DNA from 2 places in the Kitasatospora purpeofusca genome. Region 1 is predicted to be linked to the other one. Evidence: riboswitches for the same ligand, from Rfam matches in the RefSeq annotation. Region 1 holds a riboswitch; the other holds the start of a gene.
The links. A riboswitch is a leader RNA that binds a small molecule or an ion and turns the genes downstream of it on or off. The one in region 1 is predicted to bind cobalamin.
Positions count from the first base shown of each region.

Region 1 (6,896 bases):
GGTGTTGGAGGCCAATCCGGCTGCGGTCCGTCCGGAACGCATCGACCAACTTGTCGAGATTCGGATGGAGCGAAAGGACGTTCTCTCCAAGCCCGACCCGGCCAGATTCTCGGCGATCATCTGGGAGCCTGCGCTCAGGTGCCCGGTCGGAGGCAGGAGCGTTCAACGAACACAGCTTGAGCACCTTGCCGCAGTTGCTCAGCTTCCGAATGTCACCTTGCAGGTTGTTCCGTTGGACGTCGGTGCCACGGCCGGTGCGTGCGGAGCATTCGTGATGTTCGGCTTCACCGACTCCCCGACTCCTGGGGCGGTCTTCCTGGAGACGCTGACGAGCAGCCACTACATGGAGCAACAAGCGGAGCTGGACGGCTATGGACTGGTCTTCGAGTACCTTCGCTCATCGGCCCTGAACCCTGCGAACTCGCTGGATATGATCTCCGCAATCGCGGCGGAGATATGAGTACGAGAGGTGTGAGCGCAATGACCGTGCCGGAGATCGCTGTTCGGGACTGGTACAAGAGCAGCTACAGCGCTCAGGCGAACGACTGCGTGGAGACCGGCCGCCTCGCGCCGAGCGCGATGGCGGTCCGGGACTCCAAGGACCCCGGCGGCCCGGCCCTGGTCTTTCCGGCCGAGGCGTGGTTGTCCTTCGTCTCCGGGATCAAGGGCGGGGAGTTTCCGACCGGCTGAAACAACAGAGGTGCCCCGCACGGGCTGTGGCCGTGCGGGGCACCTCTTCCGCTCTTCCTTCTTCTCCTAGAACTCGTCGTCGAAGGCGACCGAGCCCTCGACCGCGACCTGGTACGCCGACACCCGGCGCTCGAAGAAGTTGGTCAGCTCCTGCACGTTCTGGAGCTCCATGAACCCGAACGGGTTCGTCGAGCCGTACCGGATCGGCATGCCCAGGCGCGCGAGGCGCTGGTCGGCCACGGCCTCCAGGTACTCCCGCATCGACGCGGTGTTCATGCCCGGCAGGCCCTCACCGCACAGGTCCTGGGCGAACTGGAGCTCGGCCTCGACGGCCTCCTCCAGCATCTCCGTCACCTGCTGGGCCATCTTCTCGTCGAAGAGGTCGGGCTCCTCCTCGCGCACGGTGTCGACCACCGACATCGCGAAGTCCATGTGCATGGACTCGTCGCGGAAGACCCAGTTGGTGCCCGTCGCGAGGCCGTGCAGCAGGCCGCGCGAGCGGAACCAGTACACGTACGCGAACGCGCCGTAGAAGAACAGCCCCTCGACACACGCCGCGAAGCAGATCAGGTTCAGCAGGAACGCCCGCCGGTCGTCCTTGCTCTGCAACGAGTCGATGTGGTCGACCGCGTTCATGTACTTGAAGCAGAACTGCGCCTTCTGGTGGATCGACGGAATGTTCTCCACCGCCGCGAAGGCCGCGTTGCGGTCCTCCGGGTCCGGAAGGTACGTGTCCAGCAGCGTCAGGTAGAACTGGACGTGCACCGCCTCCTCGAAGAGCTGACGGCTCAGGTACAGCCGCGCCTCCGGGGAGTTGATGTGCTTGTACAGGCTCAGCACCACGTTGTTGGAGACGATCGAGTCACCGGTCGCGAAGAACGCGACCAGGCGGCCGATCATGTGCCGCTCGCCCTCACTCAGCTTCGCCAGGTCGGCGACGTCCGAGTGCAGGTCCACCTCCTCCACCGTCCAGGTGTTCTTGATGGCGTCGCGGTACCGGTCGTAGAACGACGGGTAGCGCATCGGGCGCAGCGTCAGCTCGAAACCGGGGTCGAGCAGCATCTTCTCGCGGTCGGGGGTGCTCACTGGCAGGCCTCGCAGGACTCGGGGTTCTCCAGGGAGCAGGCCAGCGCGGCCTCCTCCTCCGGGGTGAGGGTCGGGGCGCCCGCGGTGACGGTCTGGGCCGGCACCGGCGCGGCGGCGCGGGCGGCACCCGACGCGGCCTGGGCGATCCGGGTCGCCGGGCGCGAACGCAGGTAGTAGGTGGTCTTCAGACCGACCTTCCACGCGTAGGCGTACATCGAGCTGAGCTTGCCGATGGTCGGCGCGGCCATGAACAGGTTCAGCGACTGGCTCTGGTCGATGTACGGCATCCGGGCGGCGGCCAGGTCGATCAGCGCGCGCTGCGGAAGCTCCCAGGCGGTGCGGTACAGCGAGCGGACCTCCTCGGGCAGCCAGCCGAGCTCCTGCACGGAGCCGTTGGCGTCGCGCAGCGCGTCCCGGGTCTGCTGGTCCCAGACGCCGAGCTCCTTGAGCTCGCGCACCAGGTACGGGTTGACCTGGAGGAACTCGCCGGAGAGGGTCTCGCGCTTGAACAGGTTGGACACCTGCGGCTCGATGCACTCGTAGACACCGGCGATCGAGGCGATCGTGGCGGTCGGCGCGATCGCCAGCAGCAGCGAGTTGCGCAGGCCGGTCGCGGCGATGCGGGTGCGCAGCGCCTCCCAGCGGTCGGCCCACTCGGGCGCGGCGCTCGGGAAGTGGTCGATGTGCAGCTCGCCGCGGGCGGCGCGGGTCTCCTCGTACGCCTCGTGCTGGCCCAGCTGCTCGGCCAGGTCGGCGGAGCGCTCGTAGGCGGTGAGCATGATGCGCTCGGAGATCAGCGTGGAGAGCGTCTTGGCCTCGGCGGAGTCGAAGTCGATCCGCAGCTGGAAGAAGACGTCCTGCAGGCCCATCACACCGAGGCCGACCGGGCGCCAGCGGTTGTTGGAGGCGCCGGCCTCGGGGGTCGGGTAGAAGTTGATGTCCACCACGCGGTCGAGGAAGGTGACGGCGGTGCGCACGGTGGCGTCCAGCCGGTCCCAGTCCATCGCGTTCAGCAGGTCGGCGGCGGTGGCGCCGGCGGCGACGTGGGCACCGAGGTTGACCGAGCCGAGGTTGCAGACCGCGGTCTCGGAGTCGTCGGTGACCTCCAGGATCTCGGTGCAGAGGTTGGAGCTGTGCACCGTGCGGCCCGGCAGCGCGGTCTGGTTGGCGGCGCGGTTGGAGGCGTCCTTGAAGGTCATCCAGCCGTTGCCGGTCTGCGCCAGGGTGCGCATCATCCGGGCGTAGAGGGTCTGCGCGGGGATGATGCGGACGGCCTTGCCGGCCAGCTCGGCCTTCAGGTACGCCTCGTCGAACTCGGCGCCCCACAGGTCGACCAGCTCGGGGACGTCGGCGGGGGAGAACAGCGACCAGTCGGCGTTGGCGTTGACCCGGCGCATGAACTCGTCCGGGATCCAGTGCGCCAGGTTCAGGTTGTGGGTGCGGCGCGCCTCCTCACCGGTGTTGTCGCGGAGCTCCAGGAACTCCTCGATGTCCGCGTGCCAGGTCTCCAGGTAGACGCAGGCCGCGCCCTTGCGGCGGCCGCCCTGGTTGACGGCGGCGACCGAGGAGTCGAGGGTGCGCAGGAACGGCACGATGCCGTTGGACTTGCCGTTGGTGCCGCGGATCAGCGAGCCGCGCGAGCGGATCCGGGAGTAGGACAGGCCGATGCCGCCGGCGTGCTTGGACAGCCGGGCGATCTGCGCGTAGCGGGAGTAGATCGAGTCCAGGTTGTCCAGCGGCGAGTCCAGCAGGTAGCAGCTGGACATCTGCGGGTGCCGGGTGCCGGAGTTGAAGAGGGTCGGCGAGGAGGTCAGGTACTCCAGCCGGCTCATCAGGCGGTACAGCTCGGCCACCTCGCGCACCGACTGCTCGGTGTCGCCGACCGCCAGGCCACAGGCGACACGGAGCAGGAAGTGCTGCGGGGTCTCGACGACCTTGCGGGTGATCGGGTGGCGCAGCAGGTAGCGGCTCTGGACGGTGCGCAGGCCGAAGTACTCGAAGCGGTCGTCGCCCTTGGCGTCGATCAGCGCGTCCAGGGTGGCGGTGTGCTTGGCGACGAAAGCGGCGGTGGTGTCACCGATCAGGCCCTCGGCGTGGCCGACGGCGATCGAGGTGGAGAACGAGAGCACGCCCTGGCTCGCCGCCTCGTCGACGATCTCCAGCGCGAGCAGCCGGGCCGCGAGCTTCGAGTACTGCGGGTCCTCGGCGATCATCGACGCGGCGGCGTCGACGGCGAGTCCGCGCAGCTCGGCGAAGTCCGAGCCGGCGTGGCGGCCGCGGAGCGCGGCGGCGGCGACATGACCGGGGTCCACCTGGGGGAGGTCGGCGCTGCGGTCGGTGAGAATGCGCAGGAGCGCACCGCCCGGGTCGGCGACCGTCGGGTCGACGGTGACGGAGCTGGAACCCTGGGCGGGCAGGACGACTGAGGCAGCGGTGGTCAAGGCGCTTCTCTCCTGGCGGCGGTCGACGGCGGTGTATCGGGGCCGGGCCGTTCGGGGCAGGGGAGTACGCCGCGCGGACCCGTGGGCGCCGCTCGCGATTCGTCCCCGGCCCGCCCGCGAGGCCCGGAAATGGTGCTGGTGCGCATGGCCTCTGCGGGGAGGCGCCGGCACGCTGTCGGCAGGTACTCGGACTCGCGGGCCCCCTCGGGAGGAGGCCGCACACCGCTGCGGGGCAGTCCCGGATTCACACCGGGTTCCCCTGCTTCGACAGCAGGAGTGAGCATACATCTAGTGGCGCTCGTCCGACGAAGCCCCACATGTAGTGTCGCGGCGCTGCGTGTCGCGGGTCGGGTGCGATAGGCTGCGGGGGCTTTCGGCGCCCCTCAGACCGGCCTGTGCCACTCCTGGGCGGGCTTGGCGGCGCACAGCCGCATCCGTACCTGGGAGCCGTTCCCGGTGCCCGTGGGGCCGGTCGCGGGGTTCTCCAGACACTTCCCGGAGTCCTCGTTCAGCAGCTGCCCGCCGTCGGTGGAGCGCCACCGCTGGTCGGGTCTGCGAGTGCAGCCGGTGAGGACCGGGAACCCGATGTCGGGGTCCTCCAGACAGCGTCCGGCCTGGCCGACCGAGCCGTCCTCGCCCATGGTCCAGCTCTGCGCCGGGGAGCCGTCGCAGGTGGCGGCGCCGACCGCGGCCGGGTCGCCGGCCACCCGGCTGTCCAGGCAGTAGCCGGGCACCGCGGAGGTGATCGCGCCGCTCGGGCGGCCTGCGGCGACCTCGAACGAGAACGCGTCGGTGCCGAGGCCCGCGCCGCCCTCCCAGATCTCGAAGCCGGCCTGGACCGCGCACAGGTACGAGCCGGCCGGGACGTAGCCGCGCTGGACCGCGTCGCGGGTGAAGGCGCGCAGGTCGAGGTCGGTGACGACGTTGGTGGCGGAGGCCGCCTCGTAGGTGATCAGGGTGTGGCTGCTCTTCTTCGGCGCCTCGTACACCCGGTAGGCCTGGCCGCCGCTGCGCAGCTCGCCGGACTGCTTGCCGAACGGCGAGGTGCCGTTGCCGCGCAGCCAGATCATCACCTCGGCACTCTCGGTGAACGAGCAGCTGCCCCGGGTGGTGCTGTACCAGAGGTCGTAGGAGGCGTTCCAGACGCCGCCGTCCACCTGGGTGGTGCGCCAGGTGCTGGTGGCGTACCGCAGGTTGTCGACGGCGATGGGCAGCGGGCTGACGCCGTCGCTGCCGAGCGGGGTGCTGATGTGGGGGTAGGCGCCGGGGCCGCGGGCCGGGTCGGTGAGGTTGCCGCGGGCGACGGCGCTGCGGGTGACGGTGAAGGCGGCGCTGTCGTTGCCGCCGTGCACGCACAGGCCGCCGGTGGCGTTCCACTCGTTGGGGTTGATGACGTAGCGCCCGGAGTCCACCGGCTGCGAGGGGTAGCGGTTCTGCGCGGTGGAGCACAGCTCGCCCGGCTCGGCGGAGCTCAGCGGGGGTGGCGGCGGGGCGACGGCGGCGGTCGAGGGGGCGCTCTCGCGCGGGATCAGCACGGCGCACAGGCAGAGCACCAGCAGGGCGGTGGGCGCGAGCCACCACCAGGCGCGCGGCCGGGGACGCCCGGGGCCGGGCAGGAACGGGCGGAGCATGCTCTTCGCCTCCCAACGGGGTACTGGTGTTCGGTGTGCGGGCCGGCCGGTGCCCGGCGGCCTTCCACGGGCGGACGGGCCCTCGGTCGGTCGGGGGCTAGCCGGCCTCGGCCGGCGGGGAGCTCCGGGGCTTGGTGGCGGTCGGCTTCCGGGTCGGGGCGGTGCCCCCGGACGGCTTGGTGCCGGTGCCGCCGGTCGGCTTCGCGCTCGGCGAGGGCGAAGCCGGGGCCGAGGGCGAGGACGTGGCGGCGGGCGGCGTGGTGGGTGGTGCGGGCGGCGGCACGGTGAGCAGCGGCTGCGAGCGGACGGTCCACTGCCCGGCGTACCGGGGCGCGGAGACTCCGGCGGCGTACGCCGCGCTGGCCGGGCCGGACGCGGTGACCCGCCAGTCGACCTCCTTGACGGCCTCGTACCAGATCAGGCCGATGATGTCCGGGTGCCGGGGCAGCTGCTCGAACATCTCGGTGATCCAGCGGGCCTTCTGGCCGGAGCTGTCGGTGGCGGCGGTCTCGGTGATCACCACGGGCTTCTGGCTGAAGGCCCGCAGCTTCTTCAGCGTCGGCTCGAAGATCTGCTCGAAGGAGGCGTACTTCTCCAGGCCGACGGTGCCGTAGTAGCCGGACAGGCCGATCCAGTCGACGTAGTCGTCACCGGGGTAGAGCGAGTCCAGCGGGGTGGCGTTCTCGTAGTCGATGTTCGGGCTCCACACCCAGACCACCTTGTCGGCGCCGGCCTGCCGGAAGAGGTCGTGGACGTGCTTCCAGGCCTGCACGTACTGGCCGCGGCGGTTGCCGTTGGCCTGCTCGGCCCACGGGTACCAGTAGCCGTTCATCTCGTGGGCGAAGCGCAGGGCGATCGGGTAGCCGAGGTTCTTGACGCCCTCCGCCCACTGCTTGATGTAGGGGTCGAACTCGCCGCCGACGATGCGGCTCAGCGCGTAGTCGGGCTGTTCGCCGCGGAGCTTGTCGACCTTGGACTCCTTGTGGAAGTCCCAGGGCTCCCAGGCGACCATCGGCATGATGCCGCGCTCGGCCACGGTGTCGAAGAC
Region 1 covers NZ_CP108561.1:5,983,166-5,990,061, forward strand. Annotated here, with positions in the region: gene OG715_RS26315 (helix-turn-helix domain-containing protein) at 1-460, shown strand, start outside; gene OG715_RS26320 (DUF397 domain-containing protein) at 481-690, shown strand; gene OG715_RS26325 (ribonucleotide-diphosphate reductase subunit beta) at 757-1,752, opposite strand; gene OG715_RS26330 (ribonucleoside-diphosphate reductase subunit alpha) at 1,773-4,193, opposite strand; cobalamin riboswitch at 4,378-4,539, opposite strand; gene OG715_RS26335 (GH12 family glycosyl hydrolase domain-containing protein) at 4,601-5,848, opposite strand; gene OG715_RS26340 (glycoside hydrolase family 26 protein) at 5,946-6,896, opposite strand, start outside.

Region 2 (6,896 bases), 2.6 Mb from region 1:
AGGACCACCGCCAGGGCGAGGCTGAGCCGCTGGCCCTCGGAGAGGTCGCGCGGGTGGACGGCGTCGGGCAGGCCGGGCAGCAGCCGCTCCACCAGGGTCCGGCAGGTGCCGGGTTCGGCGCCCGCGTCGTGGTCGGCGGAGGCGCACTCGGCGGTGACGCTCTCGCCGTACAGCAGGTCGCGCGGGTCCTGCGGGACGAGGCCGACGTGGCGGACGAGCTCGGCGGGCCGGGTGCGGTGCGGGGTGCGGCCGCCGACGGCGACCGATCCGGAGGCCGGCGCGTGCAGGCCGACCAGGGCGCCGAGCAGGGTGGACTTGCCGGCGCCGTTGCGGCCCATCAGGGCGGTGATCGTCCCGGCGTGCAGGGTGAGGTCGACGCCGCGCAGGGCCGGGACGGGGCCGCGTCGGACCACCAGCCGGGAGGCGGTGGCGAGCGGGGGGCCGGGGTCGGTGGCGGCGGGCGCGGCGGGCGGCCGGTGGCCGTCCAGCCGGGCGCGCAGGCCGGCCGCCCGGCGGCGGGCGTCGCGGACGGTGAGCGGCAGCGGGTGCCAGCCGGCCAGCCGGCCGAGGCCGACCACCGGTGGGTGGACCGGTGAGTGGGCCATGACCTCGGCGGGCTCGCCCAGGACGGGCGGCGCGCCGGGGGTCAGCAGCAGGACCCGGTCGGCGTACTGGACCACGCGCTCCAGCCGGTGCTCGGCCATCAGCACGGTGGTGCCGAGGTCGTGCACCAGCCGCTGGAGCACCGCCAGCACCTCCTCGGCGGCGCCCGGGTCGAGCGCGGAGGTCGGCTCGTCCAGGACCAGCACCTTCGGGTGGACGGTGAGCACCGAGCCGATGGCGACCCGCTGCTGCTGGCCGCCGGAGAGCGAGCCGAGCGCCCGCTGCCGCAGCTCGGCCAGGCCGAGGAGGTCGAGGGTCTCCTCGACCCGCCGCCGCATCACGTCCGTCGGCAGGCCCAGGGACTCCATGCCGTAGGCGAGTTCGTCCTCGACCGTGTCGGTGACGAAGTGCGCCCTCGGGTCCTGGCCCACCGTGCCGACCAGGTCGGCGAGTTCGCGCGGGCGGTGGTCCCGGGTGTCGCGTCCGCCGACGGTGACCCGGCCGTGCAGCACGCCGCCGGTGAAGTGCGGGACGAGGCCGCTCACCGTGCCCAGCAGGGTCGACTTTCCGGAGCCCGACGGGCCGACGAGCAGGCAGAGTTCGCCCTCGGGGACGGTCAGATCGACGCCGTCGATCGCGGGCGCCTCGGCGTCGGCGTACTGGACGCCGACCTGTTCGAAGGTGATCACGGAGTCCTCCCGGGCCCGGACGGGGTCCTGGCGGTGGTGGCGGCCTTGATGGTGGTGCCTGTGGTGGTGGTGCCTGTGGTGGTGCCCACGGTGCTTCCGGCGGTGGTGCCGGTGGTGTCCGGCGGTACCGGCGTGACGAAGGCGGGCAGCAGTCCGAACAGGACGGCCGCCGCCGCGGCGACCGGCAGCACCGGCGCGGTCGGCGGGACGACGGTGGGGGCGAAGGCGAGCGGGTCCAGCGCGGCCAGCCAGGCCGTCGCCGCCGCCACCGCGACCCCGGACCCGGCGGTGAGCCACTCCGGCAGCGCCCAGGGGTCGGGCCGGTGGCGGGTCCGGACCGAACGCCGCCCGCCGAGCAGCAGTCCGGCGAAGGCGGCGGCCAGGCCGATCACCAGCACCGGCACCGCCCAGCCGGCGCCGTCGGCCGTCAGCAGCCCGTACGCGGCCAGGCAGATGCCGAGCAGTCCGGCCAGGGTCAGCCCGGCGGTGAGCACCGCGATCCGGCGCGGCACCGCGGCGGTGCGCCCGAAGCCTCGGGTGTCCATCGCCGCCGCCAGCGCCACCGAGCGCTCCAACGCGCCCTCCAGGACGGGCAGTCCGACGCTGAGCACGGCGGCCACGCCCCGGTCGCTGCGGCCGCGCAGGCGGCGGGCGGCGCGCAGCCGTTGCACGTCGGCCACCAGGTTGGGCGCGAAGGTCATCGCGACCACCACGGCCACGCCCGCCTCGTAGAGCGCGCCGGGGAGCGTGCGCAGCAGCCGGGCCGGGCTGGCGAGGGCGTTGGCGGCGCCCACGCACACCAGCAGGGTGGCCAGCCGCAGTCCGTCGTACAGCGCGGCGAGCAGCCCCTCGGCGGTCACCCGGCCGCCGATCCGGACGCCCTGCGCCCAGGCGGGCAGGGGGACTTCGGGGAGGGTGAGGAGCACGTGGGTGCCGGGGACCGGCGAGCCGAGGAGGACGGCGAACAGCAGCCGGATGCCGAGCACCAGGAGGCCGAGCCGCAGGAACGCGCCGTAGGAGCGCGACCAGGGCGCGTCGCCGCGCCGGGCGGCGACGACGTAGCCGGCGACGGCGGCCAGGAGCAGCAGGACCAGCGGATTGGTGGTGCGGGTGGCGGCCGCGCCCAGGCCGAGCGCCCACAACCACCAGGCTCCTGGGTGAAGTTGGCGAGGTCCGGCGGCCGGTCGGCGGCGGGCGGCGCGGGGAGTGGGCACGGTGGGGTCCAGGGGGTCGGTCCGGAGCGGGGCGGCGGGCGGGCGGGGCCGGGAGGTGGCCGGCCTCATCGTCGGCGGCGCGACTGCCAACGGGCGCCCGCGGCCACGGCGAGGACGAGGGCCAGACCGGCGCCGACCCCGAGGGCGGGTCCGGCGGCACCGGGGGAGGCCCCGGCCGCGGTCGCGCCGGTGGCGTCGGCGGGTCCGGCACCGGTCGAGGGGGCGGCCGTGCCGGCCGGCCGGTCCGCGCCGCCCAGCTGCTCGCCGCAGCCCGTGCGCGGATAGCCCGCGATGGCGCAGAGCAGCCCGTTGGTGTCGTACCGCAGCGGCGGGGCGACGGTGGCCAGGACCTCCGCCGAGCTGGCCCGGTTCGGCACGACGGCGCAGGCGGTCCGGGGCTCCGGCGGGGTCTCGCGGGCGGGCGCGTCGGCGGGGCCGCCGAAGTCCAGCACCACGGCGACCCGTTTGCGCCCGGCCTCGGCGGGCGTACCGGCGCAGAGGGCGGCGAAGTCCCCGGCCGGACCGGGCCGGGCGGCCTGTTGCCCGCCGTCGGGGCTGACGGCGAACCGCCAGCCCTCGACCTCGCCGTCCGCCGGGACGTGCACGGCGGGGCCCTGCTGCTGGTACGCCCAGCCGCCGTCGGACCAGCGCCAGAACGACCAGTACCGGTAACCGGCGGCCTGCGCCTGCGCGGCGCCGAGCAGGAGCACGATCAGCAGTCCGGCGACCGCCCCGGCCAGGAAGCGCAGGGCGGCCCGCGCCACCCGCCGCCGGGCCGCCGCCCTGTCCCCGGCGGCGGTGGTGGTGACGGGGGTGGCAGCGGCCGGGACCGGGGCCGTGGTCGGACGCGGTTCCCGGTCCCGGCCGGGAGGGGTCACAGCTTCGCGCCGCGCTTGCGCTGCAGGCTGAGCACCAGCCCGCCGCCGATGCCGATCAGCAGGCCGACGCCGAGCAGCCAGAACTTGCCGATGCCGCTGTCCTTGTCCTTCCCGGCCGAGGTCGAGGCCGAGGCGGAGGCACTGGCGGACGGGGCGCCGACGGCCTTGGGCGCCGGGCCCAGCGCGGTCAGCTGCTTGACCAGGTCGGCCCCGCCGAAGGCGGCCGGGTCGCGCTGAGCGGCCTGCGCCACCAGCACCAGGGTGGCGGTGGCGGCGGCGTCGGTGCCGCCCTTGGTCCAGTTGCCGCCCTCCTTGGCCAGCCAGTCGACAGCGCCCGCGGCCTGCTGCGGGTGCTCGCCCTGGACCAGGCCGAGCGCCGCCCAGGCGGTGGCGGTGTAGTCGGGGGTGGGCGCGGCGCCGGCCAGGGTCAGGGTCAGGTGCTGGCCGCCCGCGGCGAGCTGCTCGGTGAGGTAGGCGCCGGCCGCCTCGCCGGAGTCGGCCCGGGGGACGGCGGTGGCGGTGGCGCCGCCGTCGGCGCAGGCCAGGGCCTTGGGGGCGGCGTCGGTCCGGTTGCCGTTGGCGACCGGCAGCTTCCCGCCGGCCGCGGCCAGCGAGGCCTGGCCGCTGGCGAGGGCGTTGGGCTCGGCGGCGGGGGCGCCGGCCGGGGCGGTCTGGTAGACGAAGGCACCGCGCTGGTCGGCGGGGGCGGCGCAGCCGAGCTGGAAGACGGCGAGCCCGTCGAAGGCGTTGCGGCCGGCCTTGGCGACGCCCGCCGGGTCGTTCCTGGTGGCGATCAGGGCGTTGACGGCCAGGCCGGTGGAGTTGGCGTCGCCCGGGTTGCCGGGGTTGTAGGCCCAGCTGCCGTCCGCGTTCTGGTTGGCCTTGAGCCACTGGACGCCCTTGTCCACGGCGTCCTGGTGCCCGCCGAGGGTGGTCAGCGCCTGGATCGCGAGCGCGGTCGCGTTGCTGTCCTCGAACGCCGGGTCGCAGGCGGTCGCGGTGTCGGCGCGGTACGAGGGCCAGCCGCCGTCGGCGCACTGCTGCCCGGTCAGCCAGGCGACGGCCGAGTCGGCCGGGGTCACCTTGGCGGTGGTCAGCGCGGTCAGGGCGAGGGACTGCCGCCACACCGCGTCGTAGGTGGGGTCGCCCTTGCCGTACAGGCCCTCGGGGAGCGGAGCGGCGCCGAGGCTCGCGGTGGGGCTCGGGATGTCGGCGAACGCCGGGGTGGCGGCGGCGGTGCCGGCGAGCAGCGCGGCGGCCAGGGCGGCGGCGCCCGCGCGGGCGGCGGTCAGCATGATCGGAGTTGTGCCTTTCGATGAGCGGTGCCGGCCGGGGCCGGCGTTCCGTGGACCTCGACGGTGCCCGGCGGTGGTCCGCCCGGCATGGGCCGCTCGCCTCTCCCCGGGTGCTCCGGCTCGCCGGCGGACGGGCGCCGGGCTCACGGTTGCGGGGTCAGCGCCGGATTCGCACCGGCTTTCCCCGGAATAGGAGAAGCGGGATGGAGTTGTCCTGCCCGTCGACTCTAGCCGCCGGTCCGGGCGTTCCACTCCGACCGGGGTGAGAACAGGTTCCAGTTCGGCGCCCGCCCGCCGGGCCGGCGGCGGACCGGTCCCGGGGCCGGCCTCAGGGCAGGTCCAGCAGCCGGGCGGCGGTGTGCAGGTCGGCCCTGACCTCGGCGATCGAGGCGCGGCCGGAGAGCCAGGCGACCAGTGCCGCGTGCCAGGTGTGCTCGATCACCCGGACGGCGGCGCGCTGGCTCCCGGTCGGCGGCCCGGACTGCCCGATGGCGTCCAGGATGAGCTGCCCGGTGGCGGCGGACACCTGGTCCACCTCGGCGCCCACCGAGCGGTCGGCGAAGGAGAGCGCGCGGACCATCGCCTCGGCCAGCAGCGGTTCGCGCTGCAGCGCGTGGAACGCCCGGGTCAGCGTCTCGGCGACCCGCGGCGCCGGTTCGCGCTCGGTCGGCGGGTGCCGGCGGACCTGCTCCTGGAGGCCGCGCAGCTGCTCCAGCATGACCGCGACCAGCAGGTGGACCTTCGACGGGAAGTACCGGTAGAGGGTGCCGAGGGCCACCTGCGCGCCCTCCGCCACCTCCCGCATCTGGACCGCGTCGTAGCCGCCGCGGGCGGCCAGCGCGGTCGCGGTCCGCAGGATCCGCCGCCGCCGTTCGGCCTGCCGGGCGGTCAGCGGCGGTGCCATCGGGGCGGCCGGCAGGGGCGCCGGGGCGGCGCCGGGCGGGAGGGCGGCGGAGGGGGTGTCGGAGGGGGTGGACGCCGGCGGCGCGGGCGGTGCGGGCGGAGGTGAGGACGGTGACGGCAAGGACGCTCCCGGGCGCGAGAGTGGTGGGGCTGCTCCGGACGGGCACGGTCGGCCGGGCGGGGCGCCCGGGCGTGGCGCGAATCACCAGCCCTGGATCCTGAGCGGAAGCTACGGGCCGGTATCTTCGAGGTCTCTCATTGTTCACAGGGTCAGCGGTGAACTCCACACCGCACTGAAACCTGATCTACTTTACCGACCGGCAGCACAGACAGCAGCAGAGATGAGGGCCGACGATGACCGCGCAGCCGCTGCGGATTGCCCTGCTCTCCTACCGCGGCGACCCGTTCTGCGGCGGTCAGGGCGTCTACGTACGGCACCTCTCCCGTGAGCTGGCCCGGCTCGGCCACCACGTGGACGTGATCGGCGCCCAGCCGTACCCCGTCCTGGACGAGGTCGAGGGGCCGGGTTCGGTCCGGCTGGTCGAGCTGCCCAGTCTGGACCTCTACCGCGCCGACGACCCCTTCCGCACCCCGGCGCGCGAGGAGTACCGGGGGGCGGTGGACGTCCTGGAGTACGCCACCATGCGCACCGGCGGCTTCCCCGAACCGCTGACCTTCTCGCTGCGCGCCCGCCAGTACCTGGCCCGGCACCGGGGCCGCTACGACGTGGTGCACGACAACCAGACGCTCGGCTACGGCCTGCTCGGCCTGGCCCGGCACGGCTTCCCGCTGGTCACCACGATCCACCACCCGATCACGGTGGACCGGCAGGTCGAACTGGACGCCGCCCCCGGCCGGTTGAAGCGGCTGTCGCTGCGCCGCTGGTACGCCTTCACCCGGATGCAGCGCCGGGTCGCCGCCCGGCTGGAGCACATCATCACCGTCTCCGGCAGCTCCGAGCGCGAGATCGCCGAGCACCTGGGCGCCGCCCCGGGCGCCGTCTCGGTGGTGCCGATCGGCGCCGACACCCGGTTGTGGTCCCCGTCGGACGAGGTCGCCCGGGTGCCCGGACGGATCGTCACCACCTCCAGCGCCGACGTCCCGCTCAAGGGCCTGGTGCACCTGGTCGAGGCGCTGGCGAAGGTCCGCACCGAACGGGACGCGCACCTGGTCGTGGTCGGCAAGCCGCAGAAGGAGGACGGCCCGATCGCCCGCGCGGTGCGCGCCTTCGGGCTGGAGCCGCACATCGAGTTCCGGCACGGCCTGACCGACCGGGAGCTGGTCGACCTCTACCGCTCGGCCGAGGTCGCCTGC
Region 2 covers NZ_CP108561.1:3,392,467-3,399,362, reverse strand. Annotated here, with positions in the region: gene OG715_RS14750 (ABC transporter ATP-binding protein) at 1-1,292, opposite strand, end outside; gene OG715_RS14745 (CbiQ family ECF transporter T component) at 1,289-2,575, opposite strand; gene OG715_RS14740 (SCO2322 family protein) at 2,572-3,270, opposite strand; gene OG715_RS14735 (prenyltransferase/squalene oxidase repeat-containing protein) at 3,381-4,679, opposite strand; cobalamin riboswitch at 4,767-4,891, opposite strand; gene OG715_RS14730 (TetR family transcriptional regulator) at 5,008-5,703, opposite strand; gene OG715_RS14725 (glycosyltransferase family 4 protein) at 5,937-6,896, shown strand, end outside.
Region 2: linked by a shared signal. The riboswitch ahead of OG715_RS14735 (prenyltransferase/squalene oxidase repeat-containing protein) and the one ahead of OG715_RS26330 (ribonucleoside-diphosphate reductase subunit alpha) in region 1 are both predicted to bind cobalamin.